Regions from separate parts of the Terrisporobacter glycolicus ATCC 14880 genome, predicted to be linked through region 1. Evidence: riboswitches for the same ligand, from Rfam matches in the RefSeq annotation. Region 1 holds a riboswitch; the other holds the start of a gene.
What was found. A riboswitch is a leader RNA that binds a small molecule or an ion and turns the genes downstream of it on or off. The one in region 1 is predicted to bind FMN.
Positions count from the first base shown of each region.

Region 2: another riboswitch for FMN. It lies ahead of TEGL_RS18900 (ECF transporter S component); the one in region 1 lies ahead of ribD (bifunctional diaminohydroxyphosphoribosylaminopyrimidine deaminase/5-amino-6-(5-phosphoribosylamino)uracil reductase RibD).

Region 1 covers NZ_CP117523.1:106,808-117,601, forward strand. The annotation lists gene TEGL_RS00755 (energy-coupling factor transporter transmembrane component T family protein) at 1-788, shown strand, start outside; gene truA (tRNA pseudouridine(38-40) synthase TruA) at 801-1,532, shown strand; gene rplM (50S ribosomal protein L13) at 1,652-2,080, shown strand; gene rpsI (30S ribosomal protein S9) at 2,108-2,500, shown strand; gene rbr (rubrerythrin) at 2,793-3,332, opposite strand; FMN riboswitch at 3,524-3,640, shown strand; gene ribD (bifunctional diaminohydroxyphosphoribosylaminopyrimidine deaminase/5-amino-6-(5-phosphoribosylamino)uracil reductase RibD) at 3,822-4,925, shown strand; gene ribE (riboflavin synthase) at 4,910-5,557, shown strand; gene TEGL_RS00790 (bifunctional 3,4-dihydroxy-2-butanone-4-phosphate synthase/GTP cyclohydrolase II) at 5,569-6,768, shown strand; gene ribE (6,7-dimethyl-8-ribityllumazine synthase) at 6,879-7,346, shown strand; gene TEGL_RS00800 (response regulator transcription factor) at 7,694-8,395, shown strand; gene TEGL_RS00805 (hypothetical protein) at 8,424-8,576, shown strand; gene TEGL_RS00810 (sensor histidine kinase) at 8,594-10,621, shown strand; gene cwlD (N-acetylmuramoyl-L-alanine amidase CwlD) at 10,723-10,794, shown strand, end outside.
Region 2 covers NZ_CP117523.1:3,893,555-3,904,348, reverse strand. The annotation lists one part of gene prfB (peptide chain release factor 2) at 1-803, shown strand, start outside; gene TEGL_RS18910 (Tex family protein) at 867-3,011, shown strand; gene TEGL_RS18905 (amidohydrolase) at 3,028-4,194, shown strand; FMN riboswitch at 4,293-4,412, shown strand; gene TEGL_RS18900 (ECF transporter S component) at 4,518-5,126, shown strand; gene tsaE (tRNA (adenosine(37)-N6)-threonylcarbamoyltransferase complex ATPase subunit type 1 TsaE) at 5,346-5,798, shown strand; gene tsaB (tRNA (adenosine(37)-N6)-threonylcarbamoyltransferase complex dimerization subunit type 1 TsaB) at 5,798-6,514, shown strand; gene rimI (ribosomal protein S18-alanine N-acetyltransferase) at 6,504-6,959, shown strand; gene tsaD (tRNA (adenosine(37)-N6)-threonylcarbamoyltransferase complex transferase subunit TsaD) at 6,962-7,978, shown strand; gene TEGL_RS18875 (RidA family protein) at 7,998-8,342, shown strand; gene abc-f (ribosomal protection-like ABC-F family protein) at 8,391-10,304, opposite strand; gene TEGL_RS18865 (redox-sensing transcriptional repressor Rex) at 10,422-10,794, shown strand, end outside.

The DNA.
Region 1 (10,794 bases):
ATATAACAATAGGTCAATATTATCCTGCAAATTCTTGTATTCATAAGTTAGATTCAACAACAAAGCTTATTGCAACAATAGTATTCATGGTATCTTTATTTGTAGTAAATAAATTTTGGCCATATTTATTAGTGACTGCAACATTAGTTGCAGTAGTAAAAATGTCTCAAATACCTCTTAAATACATTATAAAAGGTATAAAACCACTTAGATGGATAATTCTATTTACATTTGTTATAAATATATTCTTTTTACCTGGTGAGGTGATTTGGAAGTTTGGTTTTTTAACTCTAACTAAAGAAGGAATAAGACAGGCTATTTTTATGTCTATAAGATTAGTATTTTTAGTTGTTGGTACATCATTACTTACATTAACAACTTCTCCTATACAACTTACAGATGGTATAGAAAGAATGTTAAATCCTTTAAAGAAGATAGGAATGCCTGTTCATGAGCTAGCTATGATGATGACAATAGCTCTTAGATTTATACCTACATTATTAGATGAAACTGATAAAATTATGAAAGCACAAATGTCTAGAGGTGCTGATTTTGAAAGTAGTAATATAATAAATAGGGCTAAAAACTTAGTACCATTATTAGTACCATTATTTGTTAGTGCTTTTAGAAGAGCCGATGAATTAGCAATGGCGATGGAAGCTAGATGTTATAGAGGTGGATATAATAGAACTAAGATGAAAGAAGCTAAAATTACAAAATCTGATTATATAGCTTACGTTTTACAAGTTGTATTTTTGGCAATCATAATAGTAACTAAATTCATATAAATGAGGAAGTAAATGAGAAATTTAAAACTTACTATACAATATGATGGTACAAAATATTGTGGTTGGCAGAAACAACCTAACTCTTCTGGTATACAGGGTACAATAGAATATGCCATCTATGAAATAACAAAAGAAAAAGTAAATATAATAGGATCGGGAAGAACAGATGCAGGTGTTCATGCGTTAGGTCAAGTTGCTAACTTTAAGACAAACTCAAGCATACCCATAGCTAGAATTCCTGATGCCTTAAATGCAAAGTTGCCAAAGGATGTATCTATAATTGACTGCCAAGAAGTATCTGATGATTTTCATTCTAGATACAGTGCAACAGGGAAAATATATAGATATTTAATATATAATAAGCCTTATAGAAGCCCATTATACAAGGATATATCATATCATGTCAGATATGAACTTGATATAGAAAAAATGCGCTTAGAAGCTAAGTCGCTACTTGGGACACATGAATTTAAAGGATTTATGAGTTCTGGATCATCAGTAAAAGATACAGTTAGAACCATACATAATATTTCAATTGAGTATAGTGGAGACTTAATTGTTTTAGAAGTGGAGGGTAATGGATTTTTATATAATATGGTGAGAATTATAGTAGGAACGTTGGTGGATATAGGCAGAGGAAGAATAGATAAACCGCTGGAAGAAATAATTGCTTCACAAGATAGGGGAGAAGCAGGTCATACCGCGCCTGCACACGGATTATTTCTTAAAAAAGTTCATTATTAAACTTGACACACCAGGGTCATTGTATTAAAATGAATAAGAGTGTGCTAGTAAGTCCACATTGCCCCGGACTTTATATATACGGTAGATAAAAAAATTATGAAAATTAAGGAGGGACAACCATGAAAAGTTATATAGCTAAACCAGCTGACGTACAAAGAAACTGGTACGTAGTTGATGCTGAAGGAAAAACATTAGGTCGTCTTGCTACAGAAATAGCAACTATATTAAGAGGAAAACATAAACCAACATTTACACCACACGTAGACGGTGGAGATTTTGTTGTTGTTGTAAACGCAGCAAAAGTAGTTTTAACAGGAAAGAAATTAGATCAAAAATTATATAGATACCACACTGGTTATGTAGGTGGATTAAAAGAAATAACTTACAGAGAAATGATGGAAAAGAAACCAGAAGAAGTAGTAGCACATGCAGTTAGCGGAATGTTACCAAAAAATAAATTAAGAAGCAGAATGATGACTAGATTAAGAGTATTCGCAGGTGCTGAACATACACATGCAGCTCAAAACCCAGTTGAATTAAACGTATAGGATTAATAGGTGAAAGGAGGAGTTATCATGGAAAAAGTTCAATTCTACGGAACAGGAAGAAGAAAAAGCTCTGTAGCTAGAGTTAGATTAGTTGCAGGTGAAGGAAATATAGTAGTTAATGGAAGAGATGTTAATGAATATTTTAACTACGAAACATTAATAAGAGATGTTAAACAACCATTAGTTTTAACTAATAATGAAAATAAATACGATGTAATAGTAAAGGTTGAAGGTGGAGGATTCACTGGACAAGCTGGAGCTATAAGACACGGTATATCAAGAGCTTTATTAAAAGCTGATGCTGAGTTAAGAGGAGACTTAAAGAAAGAAGGATTCTTAACAAGAGATGCAAGAATGAAAGAAAGAAAGAAATATGGTTTAAAAGCTGCAAGAAGAGCGCCTCAGTTCTCAAAAAGATAGTTTTTATTCAATATTGGAAATTTTTCGAATTGTATATACAAGATGTATTTCAACAATATGTTGGAATACATCTTTTTTTATTATAAATTTCAACTAAATAATTTCTCAGGAAATAAAGAAATATTTATTAAAAAGTAAAAAAAGTATCTTATTAAATTGTTAATGAAAACACTATATAAAGCTATAATATGAAGCTATAATATGAAGCTATAAAAAATGGCTAACAACTATTAGTTGTTAGCCTAACTTAATATTGGGTTTTGGAATTATCTATTTGAGATAAATTACTCGCTTATTTATAGTTTTCTGCTCTAACTTGGAAGTATGACTGTGGGTGATTACAAACAGGACATACTTCAGGTGCTATCTTACCTTTATGTATGTGTCCGCAATTTTGACAATGCCAGTAAACTTCACCGTCTTTTTCGAATATAGTTCCATTTTCTAGGTTTTCAAGAAGTTTACGGTATCTTTCTTCGTGTTCTTTTTCAATTTCTCCAACAGCTTTAAATAAATACGCTATTTTATCGAACCCTTCTTCTTTAGCTTCTTTAGCAAAAGTAGCGTACATATCAGTCCATTCGTAATTTTCTCCTGAAGCAGCGTCCTTTAAGTTATCTGGAGTTGATGGCATACCGTCATGTAAAAGTTTGAACCATATTTTAGCATGTTCTTTTTCGTTATTTGCAGTTTCTTCGAATATATCAGCTATTTGATTATATCCTTCTTTCTTTGCTTTAGAAGCATAATAAGTATACTTAGTTCTTGCTTGAGCTTCTCCTGCAAAAGCAGATAGTAAATTTTTTTCTGTTTTACTTCCCTTTAATTCCATAATTATCTCCTCCATTGATTTAACAAATTTAATTTATATAATCAATATCTATTTTTATTTATATTATATATATACCATAAAATGGTAAGTTAAAACATGGAAATGTATTTTTTCTTAATATTTTATTTCTAAGTGAAATGAAATATTAATTGACAGATTGAGTATATTAAATTATGATTATCTTAATTGAATAAAATCTTCAGGGCAGGGTGAAATTCCCTACCGGTGGTTATAGCCCACGAGCCATTATGGCATGATTCGGTGTGATTCCGAGGCCGACAGTAAAGTCTGGATGAAAGAAGATGAAATAATTAATCTAATTTAATTTTTATTAATTTGAATTATATGCTCTGGAATGAATTTATCATTTCAGAGTTTTTTGATTTATAATAAGAATATATTATTAGAATAATCAGTTTATAGAAATTCTGCCTTGAACATATTGTTCGAGGCTTTTTGTATTTGTATGAATTTTGTTGGAGGTGAACTATGATTGATAAAAAATATATGCAAATGGCTTTAGAGCTTGCTAAAAAAGGTTGTGGATTTGTGAATCCGAATCCTATGGTGGGTGCTGTTATTGTAAAGGATAATGAAATAATAGGTCAAGGATATCACAAAGCTTATGGAATGTTTCATGGGGAACGAAATGCAATTAAAAATTGTAAAAAATCACCCAAAGGGGCAACTATATATGTAACATTAGAACCTTGCTGTCATTATGGAAAAACACCACCATGTACTCAGGCGATAATAGAAGTTGGTATAAGTAAAGTTGTTATAGGATCATCAGATGCAAATCCATTAGTAAGAGGAAAAGGAATAGAAGAACTTCGAAATAATGGAGTGGAAGTAATAGAAGGACTTTTAAAAGAAGAGTGTGATGATTTAAATGAAGTATTTTTTCATTATATAAAAACAAAAAGACCTTATGTTGTAATGAAGTATGCAATGACAATGGATGGTAAAATTGCAACTTATACTAATCAGTCTAAATGGATAACAGGGGAAGCTTCGAGAAAGAGAGTACATGAAGATAGACATAAATATAGCGGAATAATGGTGGGAATAGGAACTGTATTGCTAGATGATCCTATGCTTAATTGTAGATTAGATAATGGTAAAAATCCTACAAGAATAATATGTGACTCTAATCTAAGAACACCTATTGACAGCAAGATAGTAAGTACAGCTCATGGGATACCGACAATAATAGCTACAAGTGAAAGTGGTAAAGATAAACATAAAACATACACAGATAAAGGATGTAAGATTATAGTTGTACCTAAAAAAGATGATCATATTGATTTGAAAGAATTAATGATTATATTAGGAAAAGAACAAATAGATAGTGTTCTTTTAGAGGGTGGTGGAACTTTAAATTGGTCGGCGTTAAACAGTGGTATAGTTAATAAAGTTCAAACCTATATTGCACCGAAAATATTTGGAGGCATAAATGCTAAGTCTCCAGTATCAGGAAGAGGTGTAGATAATCCTAAGAATTCATTTTATTTAAAGAATACAAAAATAATAAAAATAGATGAAGATGTATTAATAGAAAGTGAGGTGGCGCATAAATGTTCACAGGGATAATAGAGGAAATAGGAATAATACAAAGTATAAAAAAAAATAATAAATCTTCCGTGCTTTCTATACAAGGTAAAAAAATATTTGAAGATATTCATATAGGGGATAGTATTTCTGTAAATGGTGTGTGCCTTACTGTAACTACATTTAGCAACAAAACTTTTACAGCTGATGTAATGAATGAAACTCTGAGTAGATCTTCATTGGGAAGTTTGAAAAATGGGAGTTATGTAAATTTAGAAAGAGCAATGTCTTCAAGTGGTAGGTTTGGTGGTCATATTGTATCAGGGCATATTGATGGAACTGGAAGAATAATAAAAATTAAAAGAGATGATAATGCAATTTGGTATACGATCATAGTAGAGGATAGCTTAATAAGGTATATAGTAGAAAAAGGATCTGTTGCTATAGATGGAATAAGTTTAACTATTGCAAATGTAAATAAAAATAGTTTTAGTGTATCGATTATTCCTCACACATCACAGGAAACTATACTTTCCCACAGGTTAGTTGGGGATATTGTGAATATCGAAAATGATGTTATAGGTAAGTATGTGGAAAAGTTAATAACTTTTGAAAAAAACAAAAAAGATGAAAGTAATATAACAATGGATTTCTTAATAAATAATGGTTTTTAGGAGGCATAAGAATGTTTGAGTTTAATAAAGTAGAAGAAGCTTTACAAGATCTTCGAGAAGGAAAAATAATAATTGTTACTGATGATGAAGATAGAGAAAATGAAGGTGACTTTATATGTGCAGCTGAATTTGCGACAACAAAAAATGTGAATTTTATGGCTACTCATGCGAAAGGCCTTATATGTATGCCTATGAGTAAAGAAATTTGTGATAAATTGCAACTTACTCAAATGGTATCCAATAATACAGATAATCACAGTACGGCTTTTACAGTTTCCATAGACCATGTGGATACAACGACAGGAATATCTGCACTAGAAAGAAGTATAACAGCTATGAAATGTGTGGATGAAAACTCTAAGCCAGAAGATTTTAGAAGACCAGGTCACATGTTTCCACTTTTGGCAAAGAAAAATGGAGTATTAGAGCGTAATGGACATACAGAAGCTACTGTTGATTTAATGAAATTAGCAGGACTGAAAGAATGCGGATTATGTTGCGAGATTATGAGAGATGATGGAACTATGATGCGCACAATAGAATTAATAGAGTTAGCTAAAAAATGGGACCTAAAATTTATAACTATAAAAGATTTACAAGATTATAGGAAAAAGCATGACAATCTTGTAGAGTGTATAGCCAATACAAAAATGCCAACAGCATATGGAGATTTTAGAGCATATGGATATATAAATAAATTAAATGGAGAACATCACGTAGCTTTAGTGAAAGGAGATATAAATGATGGGGAAGATATATTGTGTCGTGTACATTCAGAGTGTTTAACTGGAGATGCTTTTGGTTCACTAAGATGTGATTGTGGAGAACAATTTGCTGCTGCTATGAGACAAATAGAAGAGGAGGAAAGAGGAATACTTCTTTATATGAGACAAGAAGGACGTGGCATAGGTCTTATAAATAAACTTCGTGCTTATGAGTTACAAGATCAAGGCATGGATACTTTAGAAGCTAATTTGGCTCTTGGATTTGAAGGCGATATGAGGGAATATTTCATAGGAGCTCAAATATTAAGAGACTTAGGTATAAAAACTCTAAGATTACTCACAAATAACCCTGAAAAGATATATGGACTATCAGGGTTTGGTATGGAAATTGTAGAAAGAGTACCAATACAAATGAATCCAACTATAAATGATGTGTTTTATTTAAGAACAAAGCAAGAAAAAATGGGCCATATTTTAAATTATTAAAATTCACTTAGTTCATATCGTCAACGAGATGCCTTCGCTACAGCTTCAGGCAAATCCGTTGCTCAAAATAAAATTTACTTAGTTTAAAATTATAAAAGGAGATAAAAAGCATGAAAATATATGAAGGAAAATTAGTATCAAAGGATGTAAAAATAGGTATAATAGCAGCTCGTTTTAATGAATTTATAACATCTAAGCTATTGGGTGGAGCGGTAGATGCTCTAAAACGACATGATGTAGATGAAGATAATATAGAAGTTGCATGGGTACCGGGAGCATTTGAAATACCTCTAATAGCATCAAAAATGGCAAAAAGTAATAAATATGATGCAATAATATGCTTAGGAGCAGTAATTCGCGGAAATACAACGCACTATGATTACGTATGCAGTGAAGTATCAAAAGGAATTGCTCATGTATCACTGAACAGTGATATACCAGTGATGTTTGGGGTTATAACTACAGAAAATATAGAACAAGCCATAGAGCGTGCAGGAACTAAAGCCGGAAATAAAGGATTTGATTGTGCAGTAGGCGCCATAGAAATGATTAATTTGATAAGAGAAATAGAGGCATAGTAAATATTAATTGATTAGAAGCTCATAGCACTTTTGCTGTGAGTTTTTTTGTAAGAATTCCTTAAGAAATAGAGTAACTATTATGTAAGAATTATATTCTATTATATTAGTATAGACAAAAAATGTATAAAAAGATAGAAAGGGGTGAACATGATTGTTACAATAGCATTATCAAATGTGGAAAATATACGGGAATCGATAACCTTTAATAAATTCATTAGGCACACTTGTAGGTTTTATGATTTATATACATCTAAAAAAATATTAAAAAGTATGAAAGTTATAAAAGTATGTGATTCTAGTGTATAATACAAGTGATAATGAATTGTATAAAGGAGATGAGGCGAATGTACAATATATTAGTAGTAGATGATGATAAAGAAATAGTTGAATCGATAGAGATATTTTTAAGAAATGAAGGTTATAACGTATATAAAGCATACAACGGGATAGAAGCTTTAGATGTACTAGTGAACAAAGATGTTCACCTAATACTTATGGATATAATGATGCCAAAACTAGATGGAATAAAAGCAACAATAAAAATAAGAGAAGAAAAAAATATACCAATTATATTAGTTTCAGCAAAGAGTGAAGATACAGATAAAATAATGGGACTTAATATAGGAGCAGATGATTATATAACAAAGCCATTTAACTTATTAGAACTTATAGCTAGAGTGAAATCAAATTTAAGGAGATATGTAGCATTAGGAACCTATAATAATGAAAACACAAATAATAAAGAAGTATTAATTAGTGGTGGTTTAGAATTAAATACGTCTACAAAAGAAGTAAAAGTAGATGGACAAACAGTGAAAGTAACTCCTATAGAGTTTAAAATATTAAACTTACTTATTGCCAATAAAGGAAGGGTGTTTTCCATAGATGAAATATACGAGAAAGTATGGAATGAAGAAAGTTTTAATGTGGAAAATACAGTAGCAGTTCATATTAGAAGAATAAGAGAAAAAATTGAGATAAATCCAAAAGAACCAAGATATTTAAAAGTAGTATGGGGAGTGGGATACAAAATTGAAAAACTATAATGGGAAAGTATTTAGGGAACGAAGCTTAATGTTTAATTTTATATTTGTATTAATAATGTTTGCCATAACTCAGATAATAGGAATTATAATATGTTTTAATTATGGTGGCATGAATATATTTATAGATACAGTAGTTATACTTATTTTAAACTATATATTATATAAAGCATTAAGATTTTAAACAAAAAAGGAGATTATATGAAAGGAAACAAAGGATTTAAGTTTATTAACTTAGTAATCATGTTTATATGTATATCAGCATTTTTAGCAATGATACCTACAACAATTAATTTATTCGTTAAAGGTGCGGGAGTATTTACAAGTTATATGCATAAAGGACAATTTGCTATAGAAAATGAGTTTTATAAAAGTAGAGCTTTTGATAATAACTTAATAAGCTATTTAACATCAATTACAAGTGGAAGTGTAGAAGGAACAGATAAAAAATCCTCTGATGGAGATGCAAACAATATAAAAGAACGAAGAACATATTCAAGAGAGGAATTGAAACAAATCTCAAACCTTAATTATTTTATTATAAATAAAGATACAGATGAAATTTATACAAATACAGGCATTAAGACATCAAAAGAATTTCTAAATAAATACAAAGGAGAATGTGATGTAAGAATATCATCTAAAGATCATAATGTTAGCTATTCTAAATCATTCAATAACAATGAATATAAAGATTCAAATGTAAATGATGAATTAGGCTCTGTTATGCAACTAAAAAATGGTGATATATACATGTCCATACCTGAAAATTTTGAACATGCTTCTGGTATATATGACAGAATATATGAAGCAAAAAGTAATTTTAATAGAGATATAGTGTTTGTTCAAATAATATCAGCAACTTTAGGCTTTTCATTGATATTAGGAACAATATCCACATTTTTATATAAAAAAAGTAAAGCAGAACTATTTGATAAAGATAGTTTTTGGTTGAAACTTAGCAAATTTATACCTTTAGAATTATATATAGTAGGGTTAATATGTGCAGTAGTATTTGTAATACAAAGTGTTGATTATTATTATGACTTGGTTAGTAGTTTTACATTTAGTTTTTTAGGGATAGGTTTTATTTGTACTGTGTTTTATATATTTAACAAGCAAATTAACAGTTATGATAACAAGTTAGAGTTCTTCAAAACAACTTTTGTTTATAGAGTATTTAAATTTTTAAAAAAATCATTAGTAAAGACATCAAAACTTACAAGAAGCATGCCTTTATCAAAGAGAATAGTAGGGCTAACTATAATATGCATAGCAGTTAATTTATTTTTAATGATAATTGCAATAGGTAGCTATAATCCTTTTATTGCAATTATATCATCTGGTTTAACGATAGGTGGACTATCTTATTATATATTAAAAAAACTATGGTACCTGTCTTATATAATGGATGGTACTCAGAGAATAAAAAATGGAGATATTCATCATAAGCTAAAGCTAATAGGTGAAGATAATTTTACAACTTTAGCAGATAATATAAATAACATAAGAGATGGGTTAGATAAAGCTATAGATAATCAACTTAAAAGTGAAAGAATGAAATCAGAACTTATTACAAATGTATCTCATGATTTAAAAACTCCGTTAACTTCTATAATAAACTATGTGGAATTAATAAAAAAAGAAGAAAATATTAGTCCGGGGTATTTAAAAGACTACGTAAATGTGCTGGATTCAAAATCAAAAAGATTAAAGATACTAATAGAAGATTTATTTGAAGCTAGTAAAGCTAGTAGTGGTAATATAGAATTAAATATGGAGAAAATAGATCTTACTCAATTACTAAGACAATCCATTGGAGAAATGGAAGAAAAATTATCAGAAGCTAGTTTAGATTTAAAAATAAATATGCCAGAAGAGAAAACTTATGTAAGAGCGGATGGACGAAGATTATATAGAGTTCTTGAAAATTTATTAATTAATATATCTAAGTATTCTTTACCAAATACAAGAGTATATATAGATATAATTGAAGAAGATAACAAGGTTAAATTGACAATGAAAAATATATCTTCATATGAATTGAATTTTGATCCAGAAGAAATAATGGAAAGGTTTAAAAGAGCTGATGATTCTAGGAATACCGAGGGTAGTGGATTGGGTCTTGCTATAGCAAGAGATTTAGTCAACTTACAAGGAGGAACTTTCTCTATAGATATAGATGGAGATTTATTTAAGTCTATAGTTGAGTTTGATATAATAAGATAAGTTTAAATGTATAGGGAGATACTTTTATAGTATGTCCCTTTTTAATTGAAATAAAGTAATAAATCAAGACAAACCTCAATATAAATATATGGGGTGATAATATGAGCAAATTAAGTAAAAAAATAATATTTGGAATAATATCATTGGCATTGATAATAGTATCAATAATAGAA
Region 2 (10,794 bases), 250 kb from region 1:
TCCAAAGTATTCAAAGTGAACTAGACAAGGTAAGAATAAAAACTCTTTTAAATGGGGAGTATGACAAAAACAATGCCATATTATCTATTAATGCAGGTACTGGTGGATTAGATGCTCAAGATTGTGCACAAATCCTTCTTAGAATGTACACAAGATATGCAAATAATAAAGACTTTAAAATTAAAACTTTAGATTACCTACCAGATACTGAAGCAGGAATTAAAAGTGTAACCTTGTTAATTGAAGGTTTAAATGCTTATGGATATTTAAAAAGTGAAAAAGGTGTTCACAGGATTGTAAGGATATCACCTTATGATACATCAGGAAAAAGGCATACATCTTTTGTTTCAGTGGATATTACTCCAGAATTGGATGATGATATAGACATTGAATTAAATCCATCAGATTTGAAAATTGATACTTACAGAGCTTCTGGTGCTGGAGGACAGCATGTAAACACTACAGATTCTGCAGTGAGAATAACTCATTTACCTACAGGAGTAATAGTTCAGTGTCAAAATGAAAGATCTCAGCTAATGAACAGAGAGACAGCTATGAAAATGCTAAAAGGGAAATTAATTCACCTAAAAGAATTAGAACAAAAAGAAAGAATAGAAGATATACAAGGTAAGTATTCTCAGATTACCTGGGGAAGCCAGATAAGATCATATGTTTTTCAACCCTATAAATTAGTAAAAGATCACAGAACAAACTGTGAAGTAGGCAATGTGGATAGTGTACTAGATGGAAATATAGATTTATTTATAAACGAGTATTTAAAAATGAACAAAATTAATAAATAATTAAAACATAGGGCTTGAGAATAATAATATTCTTAAGCCTTATTTTTAGAAAGAAGGTTAAAGTTGAATATTAATGAAATTTTAAAATCAGAGTTTAATCTAAGGGATGAACAAATTGACAATGTTATTAAACTTATAGACGAAGGGAATACAATACCTTTCATTGCTAGATACAGAAAAGAAATGACAGGAGAAATGAGTGACGTTATACTAAGACAGTTTAATGATAGATTAACGTATTTAAGAAATTTACAATCTAGAAAAGAAGATGTAAAAAGAATAATAGAAGAGCAAGGAAAATTAACAGAGGAAATAGTAAAAAGCTTAGTGAAAGCTAATACATTACAAGAGGTTGAAGATATTTATGCTCCTTTTAAACAAAAAAAGAGGACAAGGGCAACAATAGCAAAAGAAAAGGGCTTAGAAGATTTAGCTTTATTAATTTTAGAAAAAAGTATAGCTGATATAAATTCAGAAGCAGAAAAGTTTATAGACGAAGAGAAAAAAGTTTTATCTGTAGAAGATGCACTTAAAGGAGCAAATGATATAATCGCAGAAATAATTTCTGATAATGCACAAATAAGAAAATATATGAGAGAAAATGCTTTAAAATATGGAGTTATAGTAACTAAAAATACTAAGGATGAAAAATCTGTTTATGATATGTACTATGATTTTAGTGAAAGAGTAAGCAATATGGCTTCTCACAGGGTGCTTGCAATAAATAGAGGAGAAAAAGAAGAATTCTTAAAAGTTAAACTAGAAATAGATAATGATAGAATTTTAAAATATATAGAAAATCAATATATAAATAAAAATAACTTTAAAAATAAAGAAATATTAGTAGCAGCCATAGAAGATGCTTATAAAAGATTAATATTTCCGTCAATAGAAAGAGAAGTTAGAAATCATTTGACAGAATTGGCTCAAGAGAGAGCCATAAGTGTATTTGGTGAAAATATAAAAAATCTTTTATTACAACCACCACTAAAGGGAAAAGTAGTTATGGGATTTGACCCAGGATATGTTAATGGATGTAAAATAGCAGTGGTTGATGCCAGTGGAAAATTCTTAGATGAAGAGATAGTATATCCGCACAAACCACAAGGTAAAGTAGAACAAACTAAGAAAACACTAAAAAGATTAATAGAAAATCATAAAATAGATGTTATAGCCATAGGAAATGGTACAGCATCAAGAGAATCAGAAAGTCTTATATCAGATTTAATAAAAGAATTAGGTGTAGATACTCAATACATTATAGTAAATGAAGCAGGAGCATCAATTTACTCCGCATCTGAATTGGCAGCAGAAGAGCATCCAGATATAAATGTCTCTATAAGAGGAGCTATATCTATAGGAAGAAGACTTCAGGATCCTCTTGCAGAGCTTGTAAAAATAGATCCAGAAAGTATTGGTGTTGGACAATATCAACATGATTTAAATAAAAAGAGGCTAAAAGAAGTTTTAGATGGAGTAGTAGAAGATTCGGTAAATAAAGTTGGATTAGATTTAAATACAGCTTCATACTCACTTTTAGAACATATAGCTGGAATAAGTAAAGCTGTAGCTAAAAATATAATTACTTATAGAGAAGAAAATGGATCATTTAAATCAAGAACAGAACTTAAGAAGGTAAAAAGACTAGGACCTTCAGCGTTTGTTCAATGTGCTGGATTTATGAGAATCGAAGATGGTAAAAATCCATTAGATAATACAGGAGTCCATCCAGAAAGTTATGATACTTGTAAGAAAATGTTAGAAATATTAGGATGCTCTTTAGATGATATAAAAAATAGAAATATATCTGATATAGAAGAGAAAGTAGAAAAAATAGGTTTAAAACAATTAAGTGAAGATTTAGGTGTGGGAGAATTAACTTTAAAAGATATTATTTTAGAGATTAAAAAACCAGGTAGAGACCCTAGAGAAGAAGATGGAATGAAGCCTATACTTAGAACAGATGTATTGAAGATAGAAGACATAAAAGAAGGTATGATTTTAAAAGGAACTGTTAGAAATGTTGTAGACTTCGGAGTATTCGTTGATATAGGAATAAAAAATGATGGTTTAGTTCATAAATCACAAATGAGTAATAAATTTGTAAAAGATCCAATGGAAATTTGCTCTGTTGGGGATATAATAGATGTTAAAGTAATAGGAATAGATTTGGATAAACAAAGAGTTGCCTTATCTATGAAGCTTTAATAATGGAGGAGAATAAGTGATATTCATAAAAAATGGAACAATAAATACAGTAACTAAAGGAATAATAAATAGTAATATTCTTATAGATAATAAAAAAATAATAGAAATTGGTGATGAAATAGTAGCACCTTTGGATGCACAAGTAATAGATGCAAATGGGTGTTTAGTATTGCCAGGTTTTATAGATGCACATACGCATTTAGGTCTTTGGGAAGATGGAATGGGAGCAGAAGGTGCTGATGGTAACGAAGAAACAGACCCTGTGACTCCTCATTTAAATCCTATTGATGGCATAAATCCAATGGATAGAAACTTTACAGAAGCAGTTCAAGGTGGAATAACAGCAGTTTGTACTACGCCTGGAAGTGCTAATGTAATGGGTGGTCAGTGTATAGCTATAAAAACATTCGGTAGAATTATAGATAAAATGGTAATAAAAAATCCCGTTGCAGCTAAAATCGCTTTTGGAGAAAATCCTAAAAGTGTTTATGGTAGCGACGATAAAACTCCACAAACAAGAATGGCTATAGCAGCTTTAATTAGAGAAAATTTGAAAAAGGCAGAGGAATATCTAGAAGAAGTTGAAAGATGTGAGTTAGAAGAAGACGATGAAAGTAAACCAGAATATGATATTAAATACGAAAGTTTAATACCAGTACTAAAAAGACAAATCCCTCTTAAAGCTCATGCTCATAGAGCAGATGATATGTTTACAGCCATAAGAATTGCAAAAGAGTTTAATTTAAGATTAACGCTAGATCATTGTACAGAAGGGCATTTAGTTGTAGATGAATTGGTGGAAGAAGGATACCCAGTAATCGTAGGGCCTTCTCTTTCAGAAAGATCTAAAATAGAACTTCGTAACTTAACTTTTGAAACAGCGGGAATTCTTTCAAATGCAGGATTAGATGTTTGTTTAATGACAGATCATCCAGTCGTTCCCATTCAATACTTGCCTATATGTGCAGGGATAGCAATAAAACATGGAATGAAAGAAGAAAAGGCATTGGAAGCAATAACAATAAATCCAGCAAAAGTATTAGGAATAGACGATAAAGTTGGATCTATTGAAATTGGAAAAGATGCTGATATAGTTATTTGGGACAATAATCCTTTTGAGATAAATAGTCATGTATTATATACAATTATAGATGGAAAAATAGTTTATAAGAAAAATAAATAAACTGAAGTCATGCTTTGAGTTTTGCTGTCTAAAATATTATATTGACATAATGTATCTATTTAATTATTATAATAATATAATAAGAAATTAAAAAAATAGAAGATCTTCGGGGCAGGGTGAAATTCCCTACCGGCGGTTATAGCCCGCGAGCTACATTTGTAGCATGATTTGGTGAGATTCCAAAGCCGACAGTACAGTCTGGATGAGAGAAGAGAATTATGATATATACCATAATCCATTTTGAATATTCATAAGACTCGAAGGTTACAATTCTTCGAGTTTTTTTAATTTCAGAAAAATATTTAAAATTTGGAGGTTATATTATGCAAAATGTAATTAGAAAGCCAGGATTATCATCTGCAAAAACTATAGCAAAGGTGGGAGTATTATCAGCAATAGCTTATATTCTTATGTTTATAGCAGTGCCACTACCAATATTTCCGTCATTTCTAAAAATAGACTTATCTGATATACCAGCTATATTTGGTGGAATGTCTTTAGGGCCAATGGCAGGTCTTGCTATAGTTATAGTTAAAAACTTACTTCAAGGAATAACAGCAAGTACTACTGGAGGAGTTGGAGAATTTGCAAATGTAGTAATAGGTGGGTCTTATGTATTAATTATATGTTTATTTTATAAAAAGCTAAAAACTACAAAAGGAGTGTTAGCTGGAGGATTAGTAGGAATAGTAGCTATGACTATTATGGGATGTATAATGAATTACTTTATAATGATACCTTTATATGTAACAGTATATGGTATGCCATTAGAACAAATAATACAAATGGGAACTATAATAAATCCAAGAGTTACAGATTTAATGACTTTTGTAATATGGATGATTGCTCCTTTTAATATATTAAAAGCAGGTATAATGACAGTAGTTACACTACCATTATTCAAAAAGATGGAAAAAATACTTAGTAAATAAGTTTTAAAATAAAAAAGAGCTATTTTAGCTCTTTTTTTGTATTTATTAAACTTAGAATTTAAGTATATAAAGATAACCCCTTTATTATAAATGAAGGTTATTATATAATAATATCTAGTTGCACAAGAAAGAAATGACTAAAATACGGATTGATTTGACAATAATAATTAATAATATGAAAGTTAATTATAAGAAATAAAGGATTTTATGGTGATATAAATGAAAACAATTTTTTTAGACAAAGAAGAGAAAACAAGAGAGATTGGAGAAAAACTAGGTAAGTTACTTTTTCCAGGTAGTGTGATTTGTTTAATTGGAGATTTAGGAGCGGGAAAAACTACGATGACACAAAGTTTAGCTAAATCTTTAGAAGTAGACGATTATATTACAAGTCCAACATTTACTATAGTAAATGAATATGAAGGTCGACTACCTTTATATCATTTTGATGTGTATAGAATTGGATGTAGTGAGGAAATGTACGATATTGGATTTGATGAATATATAGATTCAGAAGGTGTTTGTATAATTGAATGGGCAAATATAATTGAAGACATACTACCAGAAGATTATTTAAAAATAGAATTAAATTATAAAGAAAATGGAAGAGAAATGGTACTAACACCATTTGGACAAAAATACGAAGAAATAGTTGAGGAGTTGACTAAATAATGAGGATACTAGGAATAGATACTTCTACCATGGCTGCAAATGTGGCAGTATTAGAAGATGACAAGTTAATTTGTGAATATAGTATAAACACTAAAAAAACTCATTCACAAAAACTAATGCCTATGATAGAAAATATGTTAAAACTTAGTGATATAGAAATTAAGGATATAGACGCCATAGGTATTTGTGTAGGACCGGGTTCTTTCACGGGACTTAGAATAGGAATGGCTACAGCAAAAGCTATGGCTCATGTAAATAATATTCCTTTAATAGGTATAAATTCTCTAGAAATACTAGGTGCTAACATGAATCTTTGTAATAAAAATATATGCGCTATATTAGATGCACAAAGAAATCAAGTTTATACTTGTAAATATATAGTTGAAGAAAATAAAAGTAAAGCATTAGAAAAAATAAGTATAATACAAATTGATGATTTACTAGAAGAATTATCAGTAACAAGTGAAGAATGGGTAATAGTTGGTGAAGCTGTTTATAAATATAAAGAAAAAATAGAAGCCATATCAAATATTACTATATCATCTCCATCAAATAACATAACTAAAGCAAGTAGTTTGTGTACTGTAGCAAAATATAAACTTGAACAAAATATATATGTACATAATTGTTATGACATAAATCCAATGTATATCAGAAAATCTCAAGCAGAAGAACAATATGAAGAAAAGCAAAAGAGGTTAAGAGATGGAAAATAATATTATAATAAGATCAATGACAATGAATGATGTGGATGCGGTTTATGTTGTAGAAGAAGATTGTTTCGTAGATCCTTGGTCAAAAGAATCAATAAAAAAAGAATTAAAAAATAACTTAGCTAGATATTTAGTTGCTCAGTTAGATGATAAAATAGTAGGATATGTAGGTGTTTGGTTTGTAGTTGATGAAGGTCATATTACAAACGTGGCAGTTCATAGTGAATATAGAGGTAAAAAAATTGGAGATAAACTTGTAAAAGAAATGGTTAAGTTATGTAAGGGAAATAATATAGTAGCCATGACTTTAGAGGTTAGATCATCTAATACAGTAGCACAAAATTTATACAGAAAGTATGGATTTAAAATGGGCGGTATAAGAAAAGAATATTATAGTGATAACAAAGAAGATGCCATCATTATGTGGAACCAGCTAAAAGAGGTGTAAAAATGAAGGATATAATAACATTATCGATGGAAAGTAGTTGCGATGAAACGGCAGTTGCTATTTTAAAAAATGGTAGAGAAATATTAGCAAATATAGTATCTACTCAAATTGAATTACATAAAAAATTTGGAGGCGTTGTACCAGAGGTAGCCTCTAGAAAGCATATAGAAAATATTGATGCTGTATTCCAAGAAGCAATAGATACAGCGAATATTGAATTAGAAGATATAGATCATATATCTGTTACATATGGACCAGGGCTTGTAGGAGCCTTACTTGTGGGACTTTCTTATGCAAAAGCATTGGCATTTTCTTTAAATAAACCACTTGTAGGGGTTAATCATATGCAAGGCCACATAAGTGCGAATTATATTGAACACAAAGATTTAAAGCCACCATTTATAACTTTAGTTGTATCTGGAGGTCATACTCATTTAGTAGAAGTAAAAGATTACAATCGTTATGAAATACTAGGAAGAACAAGAGATGATGCTTCAGGAGAAGCTTTTGATAAAATAGCAAGAGCTATGAATTTAGGATACCCAGGTGGACCAATAATTGATAAACTTGCTAAATTAGGAAATAAAAAAGCTATAGATTTCCCGAGGGCTTATATAGACGATTCATATGATTTTAGTTTTAGTGGATTAAAATCAGCAGTACTGAACTACTTAAATGGTCAGAAAATGAAAAATAATGAAATTGTAGTAGAAGATGTGGCAGCATCTTTCCAAGAAGCTGTTGTTGAAGTTCTTTCTACGAAAGCAATAAAAGCTGCTTTAGAAAAAAATTATAAAACAATTGCTTTATCAGGAGGCGTTGCAGCTAATTCAGCTCTTAGGGATAAGATTTCTCAAATGGGGAAAGAGCATGATATAGAAATTAAATATCCTTCATTATCATTGTGCACAGATAATGCAGCTATGATAGGTTGTGCAGGGTATTATAATTTTATAAATGGCAAAAGAGATGATATGTCTCTAAATGCAGTACCAAACTTAAAAATAGACACAATTTAATTTACAGGAGGAACTTAGTATGAGTATACAAAGATTTGAAGGAAATGGAAGAATGAGTAAGGCAGTTGTATTTAACAATACAATTTACTTATGTGGACAAACTTGCGGAGAAGGAGATATAAAAGAACAAACAGCTGGTGTTTTAGCGAAAGTTGAAGAATTATTAAATCAATATGGATCAGATAAAAAACATATATTATCTATAACTGTATATGTAAAAGATATGAAAGATTTCGCTGATATGAACTCAGTTTACGATGCTTGGATAGTAGATGGACATGAGCCAGCTAGAGCTTGTGTAGAAGCAAAAATGGCTAGAGAACAAATATTAGTAGAAATGTCAGTTGTTGCAGCTGTAAAATAGAAAAAAGTCCCTTTCGGGACTTTTTTTGAGTTAGGAAGTCATGCTTCTTTAAACTAATTCTTCCCAAGCTTCATACAGTGAAGAAAGTTTGTCTTCAAAAGTGATTTTTTCTTGGCTTACTTCTTTAGACCTATCTGGATTAGAATAAACTTCCTCTTGGCATAGAAGATTATCTAGTTTTTCTATTTTAGTTTCTAAATCTTCTATTTCTTGTTCAATATTTTTTATTTTAAATTTATTCTTTTTTTCTTTTTCACGTTGTTCTTTTTCTTTTCTTTTTTCTTCTTTTAATTGAGTTTTAGTTTTTTCTTCAACTTCAACCATGGCAGACATTTCTTCAGATTCTCTCTTTTTATTAATATAATAATCATAATTTCCAAGATACTCAGTTATGCCACTTTCACCCAAAACTAAAATTTTATCTACAACAGTATTTAAAAAATATCTATCGTGAGAAATAGTGAATATAGTACCTGTGTAATTTTCTAGGGATTCTTCTAAAACTTCTTTAGAATCTATATCCAAGTGGTTAGTAGGTTCATCTAGTAGTAAGAAATTTGCCTTAGATAATATTAATTTAAGAATAGCTATTCTGGCTCTTTCACCACCACTTAAGGTAGAGATTTTTTTGAATACTTCTTCATCTTCAAATAATAGAGAGCCTAACATACTTCTTATTTCTGTTTGAGTTAACTTTTCATTACTATCCCAAATTTCATCAATAATAGTATTATCTAAGTTTAAAGTTTTTTGTTCCTGATGGAAGTAAGAAACATTAACGTTAGTTCCAAGTTTAAAATCACCACAAATAGGAGTAAGTTCTTTCATTATTATTTTGAATAATGTGGATTTACCTATACCGTTAGGTCCAATAAGTGCAACTTTTTCCCCTCTATATATATCGAAATTAACGCCTTTAAATAAAACTCTTTCATCATAAGCCATAGATAAATCTTCAACGTGAAGAACATCATTTCCACTTGAGATGGAAGGATTAAACTGAATCTTAGCTTTTTTTCTATATGCTTCAGGTTTATCTAAAACATCTATTTTATCTAAAGCCTTTTCTTTGCTACGTGCTCTTTTTAGATGCTTTTCTCTTCCATAGGCTTTTAATCTTTCAATAGACTCTTCTTGTTTCTTCAAATCTTTTTGTTGATCTTCAAATTTTTTTAATTCAAGTTCTTTTTCAACTTTAGATAACTCTATAAATTTAGAGTAATTACCATTATAAGTTTTTAATCTTTTGTTATGAATCTCAAATACTCTATCAACAACCTGGTCTAAGAAATATCGATCATGAGATATTAGCATAACAGTTCCTTTATATTGCTTAAGGAAAAACTCTAGCCATTCTATTGCTTCAGAGTCTAAGTGGTTTGTAGGTTCATCTAGCAATAATAGAGTAGGTTTTTTTAGGAGTAATTTACCTAAAAGTACTCTAGTTTTTTCTCCACCAGACAAAATATTTATAGGTTTGTCCATATCCTCATCCTTAAAACCTAGTCCTTTAAGAACACCTTTTGCTTCAGATTTATATCCGTAACCATTTTTAGAAGCAAAATCTTCTAGAGCATGAGAATAATCATTCATAAGTTTTTCTAAAATAGAAGAGTTATCTTTGCTACCTTCTTCAGCAATTCTATGCTCCAACTCTCTTAAATAGTTTTCCATATCTATTAATGGTTTGAAAACCTCTAAAACTTCTTCTAATATAGTGTTATTAGAAAGGAAGTTAGTATTTTGTTGTAAATATCCTATTTCACAATCCTTAGAAGTATATATATCTCCCTCATCGTATCCATATTCACCAGATATTATTTTCATTAAAGTAGTTTTACCAGTACCATTTATACCGATAATACCGATTTTATTTCCTTCATTTACTGTAAAGCATATATTTTCTAAAATGGAATCTATTCCGAAACTTTTATACAAATTGTTACACGATAAAACAATCATAAATTTATACCTCCTTGAACTATCTAAAATTATAATGTTTTGGTATAATATAATCAAGAGTGTTATACTATTCACAAAAATAATAATAACAAAACAATTATACAGGGGGGTGAACTAATGGCTAATAAAAATATTTCAATGGCCGTTATAAGAAGATTGCCTAAATACTATAGATATTTAGGGGATTTGTTAAAAAAAGATATACAAAGAATCTCTTCTAAAGAGTTAAGTGATATAATTGGATTCACTGCTTCGCAAATTAGACAGGATTTGAACAACTTTGGAGGATTTGGCCAACAAGGATATGGGTACAACATCGAAGACTTACACACTGAAATAGGAAAAATTTTAGGTTTAGATAAGTCATATAGCGCGGTACTTATAGGTGCGGGAAATTTAGGTCAAGCAATAGCAAACTATGCAGGGTTTAGAAATGCCGGATTCGAGATAAAGGCATTATTTGATGCTAATCCTAAAGTGATAGGATTAA